3 regions of the Arthrobacter sp. TMS2-4 genome follow, and region 1 is predicted to be linked to each of the others. Evidence: riboswitches for the same ligand, from Rfam matches in the RefSeq annotation. Region 1 holds a riboswitch; each other region holds the start of a gene.
What was found. A riboswitch is a leader RNA that binds a small molecule or an ion and turns the genes downstream of it on or off. The one in region 1 is predicted to bind cyclic di-AMP.
Positions count from the first base shown of each region.

Region 2: it holds a riboswitch for cyclic di-AMP, as region 1 does, so the genes downstream of both, ACX80F_RS14760 (LysM peptidoglycan-binding domain-containing protein) here and ACX80F_RS11380 (NlpC/P60 family protein) in region 1, are expected to answer to the same signal.
Region 3: it holds a riboswitch for cyclic di-AMP, as region 1 does, so the genes downstream of both, ACX80F_RS15760 (C40 family peptidase) here and ACX80F_RS11380 (NlpC/P60 family protein) in region 1, are expected to answer to the same signal.

Region 1 covers NZ_JBTNDI010000008.1:20,664-25,724, reverse strand. Annotated here, with positions in the region: gene mobA (molybdenum cofactor guanylyltransferase) at 1-580, opposite strand, end outside; gene ACX80F_RS11385 (HNH endonuclease) at 577-1,074, opposite strand; gene ACX80F_RS11380 (NlpC/P60 family protein) at 1,286-2,257, opposite strand; cyclic di-AMP (ydaO/yuaA leader) riboswitch at 2,263-2,430, opposite strand; gene ACX80F_RS11375 (metal-dependent transcriptional regulator) at 2,561-3,259, opposite strand; gene serC (phosphoserine transaminase) at 3,510-4,634, shown strand; gene ACX80F_RS11365 (MFS transporter) at 4,689-5,061, opposite strand, start outside.
Region 2 covers NZ_JBTNDI010000014.1:28,532-33,592, forward strand. Annotated here, with positions in the region: gene mobF (MobF family relaxase) at 1-2,128, shown strand, start outside; gene ACX80F_RS14755 (metal-sensitive transcriptional regulator) at 2,215-2,625, opposite strand; cyclic di-AMP (ydaO/yuaA leader) riboswitch at 2,935-3,164, shown strand; gene ACX80F_RS14760 (LysM peptidoglycan-binding domain-containing protein) at 3,167-4,048, shown strand; gene ACX80F_RS14765 (cytochrome c oxidase assembly protein) at 4,304-5,061, shown strand, end outside.
Region 3 covers NZ_JBTNDI010000017.1:29,983-35,043, forward strand. Annotated here, with positions in the region: gene ACX80F_RS15745 (heavy metal translocating P-type ATPase) at 1-1,306, opposite strand, end outside; gene ACX80F_RS15750 (heavy-metal-associated domain-containing protein) at 1,572-1,787, opposite strand; gene ACX80F_RS15755 (metal-sensitive transcriptional regulator) at 1,877-2,197, opposite strand; cyclic di-AMP (ydaO/yuaA leader) riboswitch at 2,533-2,700, shown strand; gene ACX80F_RS15760 (C40 family peptidase) at 2,707-3,654, shown strand; gene ACX80F_RS15765 (TetR/AcrR family transcriptional regulator) at 3,804-4,400, opposite strand; gene ACX80F_RS15770 (DUF2269 domain-containing protein) at 4,765-5,061, shown strand, end outside.

The DNA of each region.
Region 1 (5,061 bases):
TCGCATCAGCCCAGGTGTCGACGTCGTGCGTTGTGCCCGGTGCTACCGGGACAGGTCTGGTTTCCACACTAGCAAGGAGGCTGCGCATCGACAGGTTGTCGGCGGTCCCGGAGGCGAGGATGACATCCACCGCGGCCGCCAGGTCAGCGGTGCGGTAGAGCGCCGCGAGCGGCTGGGCCCGGCCGCCGTCCACGGCCACGAGCGACGCGTCGCCGTCGTCGGCGGCCTCGGCGAGCAGCACGTCGACCAGTTCGGCGACGCGCGGCATGTCACAGGCGACGACGGCGCACCAGGGCGCACAGAGGCCCGTCCCGGCGCGGAGGCCGGCGACGAGAGCGGCTGCGGGGCCGGCGAAGGCCGGCTCCTCGCGCACGAACGACGGCGAGCCCGGCAGCGCGCGCCACCCGTCGGCCTCGGGGCCTACGACCACCAGCTGCCCGGCGTCGGCGAGGGCCGCGCACGTCCGCTCGAGCAGGGTCACGCCGTCGACGACCAGCCCGGCCTTCGGGACGCCGCCGAGCCGGGATGACCGCCCTCCGGCGAGGATCACGGCGTCGAACGACGGGCGGTCCGCCCTCATGCGGCGGTCTCCGCGAGGAACTCGCTCCACTGCGGAGCGGGCCTCTCCAGTTCGCGGATCTGCCACTGGGGGCCGCGGGGCGGACGCGGAACCACCCTCAGGGACCAGCCGAGGCTCGCGAGCGTCTTGTTGCCCTTGGCGTTGTTGCATCGGAGGCAGCAGGCCACGAGGTTCTCCCAGGTGTCGCCGCCGCCGCGCGACCTCGGCATCACGTGGTCGATGGTGGATGCCGCCTTTCCGCAGTAGGCGCACAGGTGGTTGTCACGGCGCAGCACGCCCCGCCGCGTCGCAGCGACGTCCTGGCGATAGGGGACCTTCACGTATCTGTTGAGCAGGATCACCGACGGCCTCCCGAAGACGTCGGCAGGACCGACCACCGGGTCGTCGTCCTCCGCCACGACGCTCGCCTTCCCGGTGAGCACAAGGACCAGCGCCCGGCGGAAGGTGACGACCGCCAGCGGTTCATAGCCTGCGTTCAGAACGAGAGTGCGCATTCGACGTGCCCCATTGCTGACCTGTTCCCCGCAACCGGTTGCCATCCCGGGGATCGGGAGAAGAGCTTCGGATTGACACTGCAAGGGTAAACCGCACCCGGCCGTCCGCGTAACGCCGGGCCGACGGGCTGCTCCTTCTGCCACCCGCGGCGGTCGACGCACAGGAGGACCGGCACAACGTGCCGGTCCTCCTGTGCGGGATCGTTCGGGGTCAGCCGCCCACGCGGATGTACACGCCGCCGGAGCCGAGCTCCGCCGGGGCGATGACCGTGGTGTTGCCGTTGAATCCGCCGTGGACGGCCTGGCCGCCGCCGATGTAGACCGCGATGTGGGCCGCGCCCATGCCGCCGTCCGCATAGTAGATCAGGTCGCCGGGGATGGCTTCGCCGGCACTCACGGTGCGGCCGAGGGACAGGTAGCCGGCCGGCCAGCCGTGGAAGTTGATCCCGGCTGCGGCGAGGGAGTTGCTCGCCAGGCGGGTGCAGTCCTGCACGACGCCGAGCTGGCCCCTGGCCGCGGCGGCGATCGTCGCCGCAACGCCGGAGGACGGTGCGGGAGCGGGCGTCGACGCCGGTACGGCGGTTGCCGTGCGGGTCTTCGCGACGGGCGCCGGCGCGATGGGCGCGGCGGGCGCCGCGATCGGAGCTGCCACCGCCGGAGCGGCGACGGCGGCGGGAGCGGCGGGAGCGGCGACGACCGGGGGTGCTGCGACGGCGGGCGCCGGGACCTCGACCGCGGGTGCTGCGACGGCGGGCGCCGGGACCTCGGCCACGGGTGCTGCGACGACGGGCGCTGCGGGAACCGGGGCTTCGACGACGGGTGCCTTCTCGACCGGAGCTGCCACGACGGGAGCCTTCTGCACCGGAGCCTTCGGGGCGACGACCGGCTTGGCCTTCACCCTGACCGGGGTCCTGGCGAAGGACACCTCGGTCGTGTTCGAGGCGACGACGGCGGTCCGCGCGGAGGGCAATGAGACGTTGGAGACCCTGACATCCCGCTGCGGCTTGACGTCAGCGGCGTTGGCAGCGACCCCACTGGTCAGGACCAGGCCCGATACGGCGACGATGACGGCGGCCTGCCGGCCGACGGATCCGGCGTTGGAGGCGACGGCGGCGGACAGACCGGACAGCGGACTGATGTTTCGGGGCGCGCGGTGGCGGCCCGGTGAAGAGCATGTGGACACGTTGGATTGCCTCTCCCAACGCCTGCGAGGTGAGCTGTCGGATTCGGATGGGAGTCACCCGGCCGCTGCGGAAACAGCGACTTAACCCCGAGGATCTCTTGTCAGAGACCCAGAATTGGTTCCCCCGCCTCTGCCATGCGATGGTGCGGACGGACCCCCGGCGATGGCAGAGCTAGGCGATTCGCAGGAGAGTGCCCGATTCGTAGCGAGTCCGGCACGAGTTGAAAGCTACAGCACGACGCGAGGTATGTCACATTCCGATCACGAAATGGTGTGTTTCTGGTGACGACCCGTGTGTTCCGGTCAGTCCTCGAGTGACACGAAGACGTGTGCGGCGACCTCGGGCGGCAGTTCGAGGGCCCCCTCGACGCCGGGGACGCGCACCGAGACGTAGCCCCCCACCGATTCGAGGCTGAGTCGTGCACCCGGGCGCAGTCCGCCCTCGTCGAGCTGGGTGAGGAGTTCGGGATCCACCTGGATGGGCTCTGCGAGGCGGGCGAGCGTGACCAGGCTGCCGGGGGTATAGGTGGCCATCGCGGACAGCAGCGTGACGACGCCGTCAGTGAACTGCTCCGCCTCCACGCCACCGATCGCAGCCAGGCCCGGAATCGGGTTACCGTACGGGGAGTCCGAGGGCTTGCCGAGGAGCTCGTACAGCCGGCGCTCCACCCGCTCGCTCATGACGTGCTCCCAGCGGCATGCCTCGTCGTGCACGTACGCCCAGTCGAGTCCGATCACGTCGCTCAGCAGTCGCTCAGCGAGACGATGCTTCCTCATGACGCCGGTGGCACGGCGTCGGCCGATCTCCGTAAGCTCCAGGTGCCGGTCTCCGGAGACGACCACGAGGCCGTCGCGTTCCATCCGGCCGATGGTCTGGGACACGGTGGGGCCGGAGTGGCGCAGCCGCTCGGCGATGCGCGCACGGAGCGCGACGATGTTCTCTTCCTCGAGCTCAAGGATGGTCCGCAGGTACATCTCGGTGGTGTCGATGAGGTCCGTCATGCGGTTCAGCTCCTTGGTGCGGTGCGGGTGCGCGGCTGGATGCCTCACGCCGGTGAGGGGTGCGGCCATCAGCCCGGCTCCGCCCCACGCCTCCCAAGGTTAACGCATGGCATCGTGGGCCCGGCAATTCCTGGATACGTCGGGACCGTCGGCCGGGGCATGCCTCCCGGACGGCGTTAACAAATGGAGGGCCGTCAGCCGCTGGGGCAGAATGAGGTCGATACCCCGCCGCCCCAGAGCTGGAGCCCCCATGAGCGAATCGCCCCGCATTCCCGCACACCTCCTCCCCTCGGACGGGCGCTTCGGTGCGGGTCCGTCGAAGGTCCGGAGCGGCCAGGTCGACGCCCTGGTCGCCGCCGGCGCCTCCCTTCTCGGGACCTCCCACCGGCAGGCCCCGGTCCGTGACCTCGTGGGCCGCGTCCGCGAGGGGCTCAGTAGCTTCTTCACCGCCCCCGACGGGTACGAGGTGGTTCTGGGCGTGGGCGGATCGACGGCGTTCTGGGATGTCGCGACCTTCGGGCTCGTCGAGCGGAAGGCCCAGCACCTCTCCTTCGGGGAGTTCGGCTCCAAGTTCGCGTCCGCCACGACCAAGGCACCGTTCCTCGACGCCTCCAGTGTTCTCACGAGCGAGCCGGGAACCCGACCGGACGCGACGGCGGAGGCGGGGGTCGACGTCTACGCCTGGCCGCAGAACGAGACCTCCACCGGCGTGGCAGCACCCGTCCAGCGGGTCGAGGGCGCCGACGACGGGGCGCTCGTCCTCGTCGATGCCACCTCGGCAGCGGGCGGGCTCGACGTCGACGTCTCCCAGGCGGACGTGTACTACTTCGCACCGCAGAAGAACTTCGCGTCCGACGGCGGACTGTGGCTCGGCCTGTTCTCCCCCGCAGCGCTCGAGCGTGCCGCACGCATCGCCGCGAGTGACCGGTGGGTCCCGGACTTCCTCAACCTGCAGACCGCCGTCGACAACTCGCGCCTCAACCAGACCTACAACACGCCGTCGCTGGCGACCCTCGTGACGCTGGACGCCCAGGTGCAGTGGCTCAACGCGCAGGGCGGCCTGCCCTTCGCCGCGGCGCGGACGGCGGACTCGGCGGGGCGGCTGTACCGCTGGGCGGATGCCTCCCCCGTGGCGAGCCCGTACGTGGCCCGGACCGAGGACCGCTCCAACGTGATCGTGACCGTGGACTTCGACGACTCCGTGGACGCCGCCCGCATCGCCGCCATCCTCCGCGCGAACGGGATCGTCGACGTCGAGCCGTACCGGAAGCTGGGGCGCAACCAGCTCCGGGTAGCCACGTTCGTGGCGATCGAGCCCGACGACGTCTCCGCCCTCATCGGGTGCATCGACCACGTGGTCGAGCACCTCCTGTAGGAGCACGCCGCAGCGGCCTGCGCGAACGGCGGGACCCAGCCCGGGCGCACCGGCCTATGGAGCGGGGTCGGGCGTGTCGGCCGCGTGGTCGATGCGCAGGCGCCGGGGCGCCGAGCGGTCGTAGCGCAGCCGCACGTCGTGATAGCGCCAGGCCCAGAAGATCCCCGCACCTGCGGCGACCAGACCCGAGGCCGCCGCGACCCCGAGGCTCCACCGCGGGCCGAACATGTCGGAGACCCAACCCACCACGGGCGCACCGAGCGGTGTCCCCCCGAGGAAGATCGCGAAGTACAGGGCCATCACGCGCCCGCGCATGGCCGGCTCCGTGGTGGTCTGCACGTAGGCGTTGGCGCTCGTCATGAGCGTGAGCGCGAACAATCCCACGGGCACGAGCGCCACTCCGAAGAGCACCAGCGTGGGGGCCAGC
Region 2 (5,061 bases), on a different contig from region 1:
AGGGGTGGACCGGCAGCGCATCACCCTCCGGCACGCGGGCCACCGCGGACGGATCACCGTCGAGGCCAGCTACCTCCACGAGCACGGACAGCTCGGCTACGCGGCGACCGTGCACCGCGCCCAGGGCGCCACCGTGGACACCGCGCACGCGATTCTGGACGAGCGGACCGACCGCGCCGGCGCCTACGTCGCCGCCACCCGAGGACGCGAGACGAACCGCCTCTACGTCGCCCTCGGCGACGACAACGACCAGGCCGCGACCCGCGACAGCGTCCTGTCCACGATCACCGCGAACTACGACCGCACCCTCTCAGCGCACGAAGCAGTACGGGTCGAAGCCGTCCGTGCCGGCGACGTCGCGACCCTCGCCGGCGTCTACAACGAGGTCGAGAACGCCGCATGGGAAGCCAAGACCAGGACCATCGCGGCCGAGGTGATCGGGCCGCGGAGCGCCGTCCAGTTCACCTCCCACGAGGCATGGGGAGCAGTAGCAACCCACCTGCGCGCAGCAGAAGCCCAAGGACTCGACCCCGCAGCACTCCTCGCCCAAGCCGCCGGCGTCACGCGGGACAGCAACAGGGACAGCACGGGGCGCGGGCAGCACGCCGACACCGGGCACCTGCGCGGGTTCGACGGGGCACAGGACCCGGCAGCCGTCCTCGCCTACCGGCTCGAGCAGCGCATCGACGCCGCCCACAGCCTCCTCTCCAACGCCGACCAGCGTCCCCTCGGCGCCGTGTCCGACGAACATCTGGCCCGCCTCGCACAGCAAGCCGCGAGGTACGCAGCAGGAACCGAGCTGCCACGCCGGTCGCCCGGAGAGACGCCGATGGACGCCGGGCTGGACAGGGAATGGGCGGCGCGCCCGTTTGCGCTCCTGCGGACCGACAAGCTCACGGACGCACGCACCTCCGCCCTGCTGCGGATCCGCTCCGTCGACCCCACTAAACCGGGCGACACAGAGACACAGAGAACTGTGTCCAAAGACCAGTGGACGGTGCAGGCGATGACCGTTGAGCTGGAACGCCGTGCCGATCTGTCCCCCAGCCAGGCCGCGATCGAGCGCACCGCCCGCGGGGAAGATCCCCGCACCGCACACCAGGTCACCATCGACGAGGCGATCAGACACGAGCAGCAACTCCGCGTCGTCGCACGACCCACCAACACCGGTGCTGAAGCCGGGGGAGAGGCCCCCGGCGTCGTTGCATCCGCTGTACCTGCCGCACCGCTCACCACAGCGGTTGTCAGCAACGACTTGGCGCCCACCGTCCTCCTTCGGGATCCGCTGGTGCCGGCCTCCTACCGGACCGAGCTCGACCGGCTCCGGGCGCACCTCGGACAGAAGGTCATGGTCCGCGGTGCGCAACTCGCGGAAGAAAAGCCCGCGTGGACGAACGCCCTCGGGCCCGTGCCCGGAAAAGACGCAAAGGCAGTCGAGTGGCACAGCATCGCGGCCGAGACCGAGGCATACCGGAACCGGTACAACATCGGCACCCACGAGACCTCGCTGATCCCCAAGCAGTACCGGGACGATCCCACCGCGCAACGCCTCATTGAGCGTGCTACGGCCCTGCACAAACACAGCGAGCTCACCATCGTCGCACCGAGGTCGGCCACGCAGATCCAACAAGCAGCGGATGAGGCGGCGATCGCCGATCGCATGACGACCGAGCGGGCCGCTGCCCGGCGCGTCATCGACCGTATGCGTGCAGAACGCGCCGCCGCCAGCGATCCGCTACCGGCGCCGCAGCAGCGAGAGGCACGGATCGTGGACGCCGTCCAGTCGGACGATCAGCCGAAGCAGTCGGAGAGCATGGCAGCGGCCATCGCCCGCGCCGTAACAAGGCACCGTGCACCCACCGACGGGACTGAACATGCTGTATCGGAACCGGCGACCGATTTGAAGGAACAGAGCTCAAAGGAGCCCACCGTTGGCGAGACCAAGAATGCCGCTCGTGCACCCGAGAGGACTTCCGGGTGGAGTACGCGGCAAGTCGAAGTTATCCGTCGACGGCGGGAAGCAGCAGCCAGTTCCGCACCGAGAAGGGAAGCATCCGAGGAAGCTTCAGCGGCAGCACGACGTGCCCAGGAATCTCAAGGACGAGACGAAGGCCGAACCCGACAGTAGGTGTTCTGGCACGGCAAGAGTGGGCGCGTCTGCCTGCCGATAGCCTCGCTTTTGTCGCCCTGATGCTTTCTGGATACGGTCAGCGACTAGCGCAGTAGTCGGCCTATTGCCTGGGTTGCTTCCTGGATCTTCGCGTCGACGGCTTCGACGCTTGTTGGGTCAGATGTGCTGTCTGTGCTTGCGGTTTCCCGGGCCGCATCGGCGACGCAATGCGTGAGGTGGCTTTCCAGAAGCCCCAGACTGAGCGCGTGCATGGCGCTATTCACGGCGGCGACCTGCGTGAGGATGTCGATGCAGTATTTGTCCTCGTCGATCATGCGGGCTATTCCGCGGACCTGACCTTCGATGCGCTTGAGTCGGCGCAAGTACGCGCCTTTGTCGGCGGCATAGCCGTGAGGGTGAGTTTCAGCGTCGTGCTGAGGAAGCGGGTCGGAAGTTGCTTGTGTCGGGGGAGTAGTCGTCTCATCCGTGACGTTCGATGCGGGATAGGTGGGCATTGTCGTCCCCTTCATCATCATCGACGCGCTGCTGCCCAGCACAGGTAGCCGTTGATGCGGTCCTCGGCCGCGCGAGGTACACGGCCATCACTAGTATCCGTCAACGACGAGAGGAGGTGAACGAACAACAGGACCGGAAGTTCCGCCTAAGCCCGTTAGCAAGCCCTGAAGCAGCGTGTCGCGACAACACGCCGGACGACGTTACATAAATGTGACTATCGATACCACCCTGGGGTATTCTCCTCAGGTGATCCCGGCACCCGTCGAGACCACTCTCCCGCGCAGAATGCCGAGTCCTGCCACTGCTCCGGGATCCGTTCGCACAATCCATATGGCAGGGACGGGGGAACCACGTTTCCACCGGGTCACCGCACGCTCTTTGTGTGATGGCCCTCGGGGTTAAGTCGATCCAACGACCGACGTGCCGGGACCTGCAGCAGCGTTTCGCTACTGCAGAAACAGCACTAGGGATGAAGGACGGCCGGGTGACTCCCATCCGAACCCGACAGCTCACCCCGCAGGCATGGGAGAGGCAACCACCATGTCACGTACGTCCATTCCCGCGCGCCACCGCGCCGTCGTCACCCACTCCATCGCCCTCGAGGGCCTGTCGTATTCCGCGAAGACCAGCGCTGTCGCGCTCGGCAAGCCGGCCATCATTGCAGCCGCGACCGGCGGCCTCGTCTTCGCTATCGGAGCCCCCGCCGCCCAGGCCGGCACCTACACGCAGGACACCCGCCCCGTCACCGCACAGGCTCCCGCTGCTGCCGGCGTTTACACGGTCACCTCCGGCGACACGATGGGCACCATCGCCGCCAAGCACGGCGTGAACCTCGATGCGCTACTCGCGACCAACGGCCTGTCCTACGCCTCAGTCATCTACCCGGGTCAGCAGCTCCGGCTTTCCGGCGGCGCCGCTACCAATGTTGCTGTCAGCGCAGCCGCGGTTCCCGCTGCAGCCCCAGTCAGCCAGGTCTTCTACAGCGCACCTGCCGCAGCCCCGACTGCAGTACCCGCTCCTGCAGCAGCTCAGCCCACATACTCCCTGACCTCGGCCGCTATCACCCCGATCGCCCCGGCAGCTCCCGCAGCGCCGACCGTTCCCGCTAGCGGCGTCGGCGCGGCCCTCGTCGCCTCGGCGTACTCTCAGATCGGGTCCATCCAGGACTGCACCATCCTCGTCGAGCGGGCCCTGCGCTCGATCGGCAAGAACGTCGGAGACCTCGGCCCTATGCAGTTCCTGCAGTACGGAACTGTCGTCGCCACCCCGGCACCGGGTGACCTCGTGGTCCGTCCGGGTCACGTCGCTATCTATGTCGGTGGCGGCAAGGTCATCAGCAGCGGCATGAATGGTGCGAACCTCACCATGGAGCACTCCCTCTCTGACCTCGCCGGATCCACTTTCGTACGCGTTAACGGCTAACTTCACCCATCGGTGAAGTGGCTGCCCTCAAGCTGAGATGGCGGTGAGCGCCCTGGACGGGGGTGCTTACCGCTATTTCCTTGCCCGCCCGTCACCGGTCCCCTGGATGTCGGTCCGGGCCGGAAGTAAGGCACTGGCCGCGGGCGCCATTCGCTCAGTGCCTGGTTCCGCTTAACGGGGTGTAGTGAGTTCCGACGGCCGCACACTGCACCCTAGACATTGGCGAGACCGTGAAGTTTGGATGGTTGTACAGCAATGAATGATCCGTGGGTCAGTGGGCCAGTGTGGATACCTGAGGCCCCACCATCGTGGGCGACCTACCTGGCACCAACGCTGCAACCGATTCCGCTCATCCCCGTAATCGCTCTGGTTCTGGGCGTGCTCTACCTTGCCGGGGCGATCCGCCTGTGGTCGATGGGCCGATCCTGGCCGATCTGGCGAACAGCGATCTTTTTATTGGGCTGCATCATCATCATGATCACCATGGGCGCAGGAGTTGAGGGCTACGGCCTTCGGATGTTCTCCGTGTTCATGTTCCAGCAGCTCACCCTCATGATGGCCGTTCCCCCTCTTCTGGTCCTGGGTCGACCGGGCACCTTGTTGCTGCGTGCGACCCCTCACCGCGGACTCGGGCGCCCGGTCCTCCGGCTCGCCCACGCTGGCCTGCGATCAAGGGCCGCCCGGATCGCCCTTCATCCGGCCTTCATGATTCCGGTGTTCCTCGTGAGCTTTTACGGGGTCTACCTCAGCGGCATCGCCGACGCGATGCTTCCCTCCTGGTATGGGCACATCACCCTGGAACTGCTGTTCCTGATTTCCGGGGTGCTCTTCACCGTCCCCGTGCTATCGACGGACCCGCTGCCGGTAAAGCAGTCTCACTTCGGCCGGTTCCTCGACATCTTCGCCGAAATGCCACTGCACGCCTTCTTTGGCGTGGTCCTGATGATGGCGACCACCCCTGTCGTCGATTTCTTCGGCACATTGCCCGTGGGGTGGGATGTTGACCCAATGAC
Region 3 (5,061 bases), on a different contig from region 1:
ACATCACGAAGGTCAGGACGGCGATGAGCAAAACGATGGGCACGAAGACCGCGCTGATGCGGTCAGCGAGCCTGGCGATCGGTGCTTTGCCGCTCTGCGCGGCGCTGACGAGGCGTCCCATCTGCGCCAGGGTTGTCTCACTGCCGACCCTGGTGGCTTTGACCAGCAGGCGTCCGCTGGTGTTCATCGTCGCGCCGATCACCGTGTCATCCGGGCCGACCTCGGTGGGAACGGATTCACCGGTGATGAGGGAGGTGTCGACCGCGCTGCGGCCCTCGATGACGAAGCCGTCGGTGGCCACCTTCTCGCCCGGCCGGACGACGAAGACGTCTCCGGGAGTCAGGGATGCTGTCGGAACTTTCACTTCTACCCCGTCGCGCAGGACGGTTGCTTCCTTCGCTCCAAGGTTCAGCAGTGCTTTGAGCGCGTTTCCTGCGCGCTGTTTTGCGTTGGCTTCCAGGAACCGGCCCAGCAGCAGGAAGGTTGTGACGACGGCCGCCACTTCGAAGTAGAGGCTGTGGGCGCTCATGTCCATGCCGGTGTGGGCGGTCAGCATCGGATCAGCGATGAGCTGCCAGGTGGAGTACAGGAATGCCGCAGCGACACCGATGGACACAAGGGTGTCCATGGTGGATGAGAGGTGGCGGGCGTTGATTGCGGCCGCCCGGTGGAACGGCCAGGCCGCCCAGGTGACCACGGGCAGGGAAAGGAGAAGGGCAGCCCACCCCCAGTGCGGGAACTGGGCTGCCGGCAGCATCGAGATGATCGTCACCGGGATGGTGAAACCGGCTGCGATGATGAGGCGCCGTTTCAAGGACCTGGCTTTTCTCTCCGCGGCTGAGGCTTTCGCGTCGTCCCGGGACCTGGCGGCGTCAACGTTTTCCCGTGATTCGGCGAACCCGCCTAGCCCCGACGGCGCGTTCCCCTCCGATCCCGGACCGACCCGGTAGCCGGGCGCGACTACACCGGCAGTGTCATCGCCGGCACCAGTAGACGAAGGACCTGCAGGGGTGGCCACGCGGGTTGCCGTGGCTTCGGTAGCGGGCTGCCGAGTCGGTTGGCTAGCGCTGCGCAGGGTCGCCTTGTAGCCGATGGCGTTGACGGTGTCGATGATCTGCGAAACGCTCACGCCCTCGGGTACCGTGACGGTCGCGGACTCGAGTGGGAGATTCACCGAGGCCTGAACACCCTCGATTTTTCCGAGCTTACGTTCCACCCGGCTTACGCAGGACGCGCAGGTCATGCCCTCGATGTCGAGATCGATGATCTGTCCGGCAGTGGTGCCCACGCCTGTGTCGGTGCTCATGCGTCTAGTTCCTTGCCGTGGCTTCGATGACGTGCTGTGGGTGAGGTGCCTCTGGTGAGGCGCGGTGCTCGATGACACCGCTGGACGACGTCGGGAAGTACTGCTTCGCTGGCCCTGTCCTACCGCTTGCCTGGCGGTGCCAGGGGTTCAGTACCGTAATGGCGCCCCGAAAATCCTCGTGCCGACTCCTCCGCGGAAGTGAACTGTGCCCTGCACAGGCGCGGTGGGGATCCCGTTCGGGATGCAGGCTGTGGTGGTGTGAGGGTCAGCTGTCGACGACCGTGTAACCGGCGGTCTCTACTGCTTTGCTCAGCACTGCCGGATCGGGATCCACGTCGGCCGTGATCGTCGCTGTGGAGACCCCACCGGCGTTGAGCTGCACATCGACCCCCTCGACCCCGGGCACGCCGGAAAGTTCCTCCATGACCGACGAGACGCAGTGGCCGCAGGTCATACCAGTGATGTTAATGGTCGTTTGCATGGGATGTTCTCTTTCTCGGCAGAGCGGGGAGGAATGGGATCTGGCACCCGGCAGGGTTGCCCGGAGCCGGCAAGGCTGCCGGCGGACCGTCAACGAAGCAGTCGGCTGATCGCGTCGGTCGCTTCCTTGACCTTCGCGTCGACGGCGGCGGAATCTCCGGACTGGGTGGATTCATGAGCTGCTCCGACAACGCAATGCGCAATGTGCTCTTCGAGCAAGCCGATGCTCACCGCGTGGAGGGCCTTATTGATGGCCGCGACCTGGGTGAGGATGTCGATGCAGTATTTGTCTTCATCGACCATGCGGGCAATACCGCGCACCTGGCCCTCGATGCGCTTGAGCCTGCGGAGGTAGGCGTCCTTATCAGCGGTGTATCCCCGCTGAACAGAAGCCTCGGTTTCGGTGGTCACGTCGTTCCTTTCGACAACAAAAATATATACCCCTTGGGGGTATATAAACAAGAGGGGTGAAGTGAGATCTTCTTCACGCCTTAATCATCCCCTGCTTGGCTCCGAAAAGGTGCCTCAGGCTACGGGAGTGCGGGTGCGCCCTTGACATGGCGGGCTCAAGCGAAGTTCGCCTCGGGCCCCGCTTCCATGCAGCGCGGCGTGTTGCATGCGGCCTTTCCCTTGCGTTCGTTACCCCAACGTGACATTTGATACCAGCGGGGGGTATTGTCATCGAGTGTTCACAGCACCAGCTGGAACACTCCCGGGCAGAATGCCGAGTCCTGCCGCTGCCGGGGATACGTCCGTTCATATCCGTATGGCAGGAACGGGGGACCCAAGATGTACGGGCCACCACGCGTGGTCCTTGGGGTTAAGTCGCTTTATTTCCGTCCCTTGGGATGAAGCGGCCGGGTGCACTCCCATCCGAACCCGACAGCTCACCCCGCAGGCATGGGAGAGGCAACCGACGCATGTCACGAATCACTTCAGCGCGCCACCGCGCCACCGTCAATCACTCGATCGCCCTTGAAGGGCTGTCCTATTCCGCGAAGACCGGCGCTGTAGCGCTGGGCAAGCCGGCCATCATCGCAGCTGCGACCGGCGGTATTGTCTTCGCCGTAGGAGCTCCCGCCCAGGCCGGAACTTACACGCAGGAAGCAGCCGGCACCACCGTTCAGGCTCCCGCCACCGCAGCACCTGTTACCGCGGCTCCCGCTGCAGCAGCCGGCGTCCACACCGTCGTTGCGGGTGACACCATGGGTGGCATCGCCGCCCTGCATGGCATCAGCCTTAACGCGCTCCTGGCGCAGAACGGCCTGTCCTACGCCTCGGTCATCTACCCGGGCCAGCAGATCACCCTTTCCGGTGCTTCCGCTGCTTCGACGTGGGCCCCGGCCGCCGCGAGCCCTGCTGCTGTGCCCGCCGCAGCACCGGCAACCCAGGTTTCCTACACCGCTCCGGCCCCTGCCGCAGCACCGGCAACCCAGGTTTCCTACACCGCTCCGGCCCCTGCCGCAGCACCGGCCGGTGTCCAGCTGCTCTCGTCCAATATTGCCCCGATCGCCCCGGCAGCCCCTGCGGCTCCCGCCGGCGATGTCTCGGCAAGCGGTGTCGGTGCGGCCCTGGTCGCCTCGGCCTACGGCCAGCTCGGCTCCATCCAGGACTGCACCATCCTCGTCGAGCGGGCCCTGCGCTCGATCGGCCTGAACGTCGGGGACCTCGGACCGACACAGTTCTACCAGTACGGCACGGTCGTCTCCACGCCCGCCCCCGGTGACCTGGTCATCCGCCCCGGTCACATCGGCATCTACGTCGGCAACGGCGAAGTCATCAGCAGCGGCATGAACGGTGCGAACCTCACCATCAAGCACCCGCTGTCTGACCTGGCTGGCTCGTCCTTCGTGCGAGTCAACGGCTAATACTCGCTGACCTGAACGCCGTCTCCATAGACTGAGAAGGCGGCAGGTGCCCTGGACGGGGGTGCCTGCCGCTTTTTCTCTGCCCAAAACACCCCACGCCGCTGGCCGCTCCTTGTGAGCGCTCACCGGAAGCGGACCTATGGACGAACCTATGGACGTATTACCAAGCCGTCCACGATCACACCGACCAGACTGCGGGCTGCATCGGCAGAGGGCAGGGCGGCGGCCGCATTCACAGCGTGCAGGCTGAACAGGGCAAGTTCCCGGGGCGCAATGTCCGAGCGGACACCTCCTCCGGCCTCCTGCGCGCACGTTTTCACGGCACTCCTGATCAAGGCCTCCAGAAAGTCGCGCAGATGCTCCTGCGTCTGCGCGCCGTGTACACCTTGGTGCAGGAACGCGGGCGCCTCCGCCATGGGTACTTGCTGCAACATCACCGCGTACGCCTCAAGTACCGACCTCAGCGTCTGAAGCGGATTCCCACTTCGTTCCGCGTGAACGCGCATCTGACCAAGATGAACCAGATGCTGATTCACCTGCCGCTCGTGCCACGCCGCGAGCAACGCTTCCACATCCGGGAAATATTTGTAGAGGGTCGCGCGGGAGATTCCGGCCACGTCAGCAACCTTTGTCATCGACACAGCCGGCACCCCACCCTGACCCACCAGTCGTGCCACCGCATCCAGCACCGCCTCCCGGACAGAGCTTCGGTGTTCCTGCACGGTGTCCTTCCACAACTTCCCCATGGGTTCACCCTACAAAGCGCTCCACCTAATACAACCTGTTCAGCCCCTGTACAGTTTGTATCGAGGAATCAACGGCTGCGCTGAGAGGACCATGCATAGCGGAATCATCGGATCGACCCCCTACCGATCAGGGCGGCACCCGAACCCAAGCTGACCGGCGTCCGCCTCGCCCGCCGATGCCCCGCTGGGTGAAGGTTTTCCTCGCCATCGTTCTGGTCATCGCCGCAGCCTTGCTGATCTCTAGTGCCCTCGGCATCCAGCACGGCCCCGGGATGCACGGGGCCCTTGGTGACTCAGCAACCAGTGTTAGCCAGGTCCTTCCGTCTTGATGGTGATGCCCCCGCGCCTGCGCAAGGCAGCCCTCATGCTTCACGTGGGCGCGTCCGTCGGGTGGTTTGGCGCTATTGCGGCGTTCCTCATCCTCGCCATCGCCGCCGCGACGACACAGGACGAGTGGACAACGCGCGCCGCCTACGCCTCGATGGAAACCATCGGGCGGCTGGCCCTCGTACCCCTGAGCATCGCCTCGCTCGTCACAGGCATCATCCAGTCCCTCGGCACCCCTTGGGGGCTCATCCGCCACTACTGGGTGATTATCAAACTGCTCATCACCGTCCTCGCTACCGTGATCCTGCTCCTCTATATGGAGACACTCACCCTT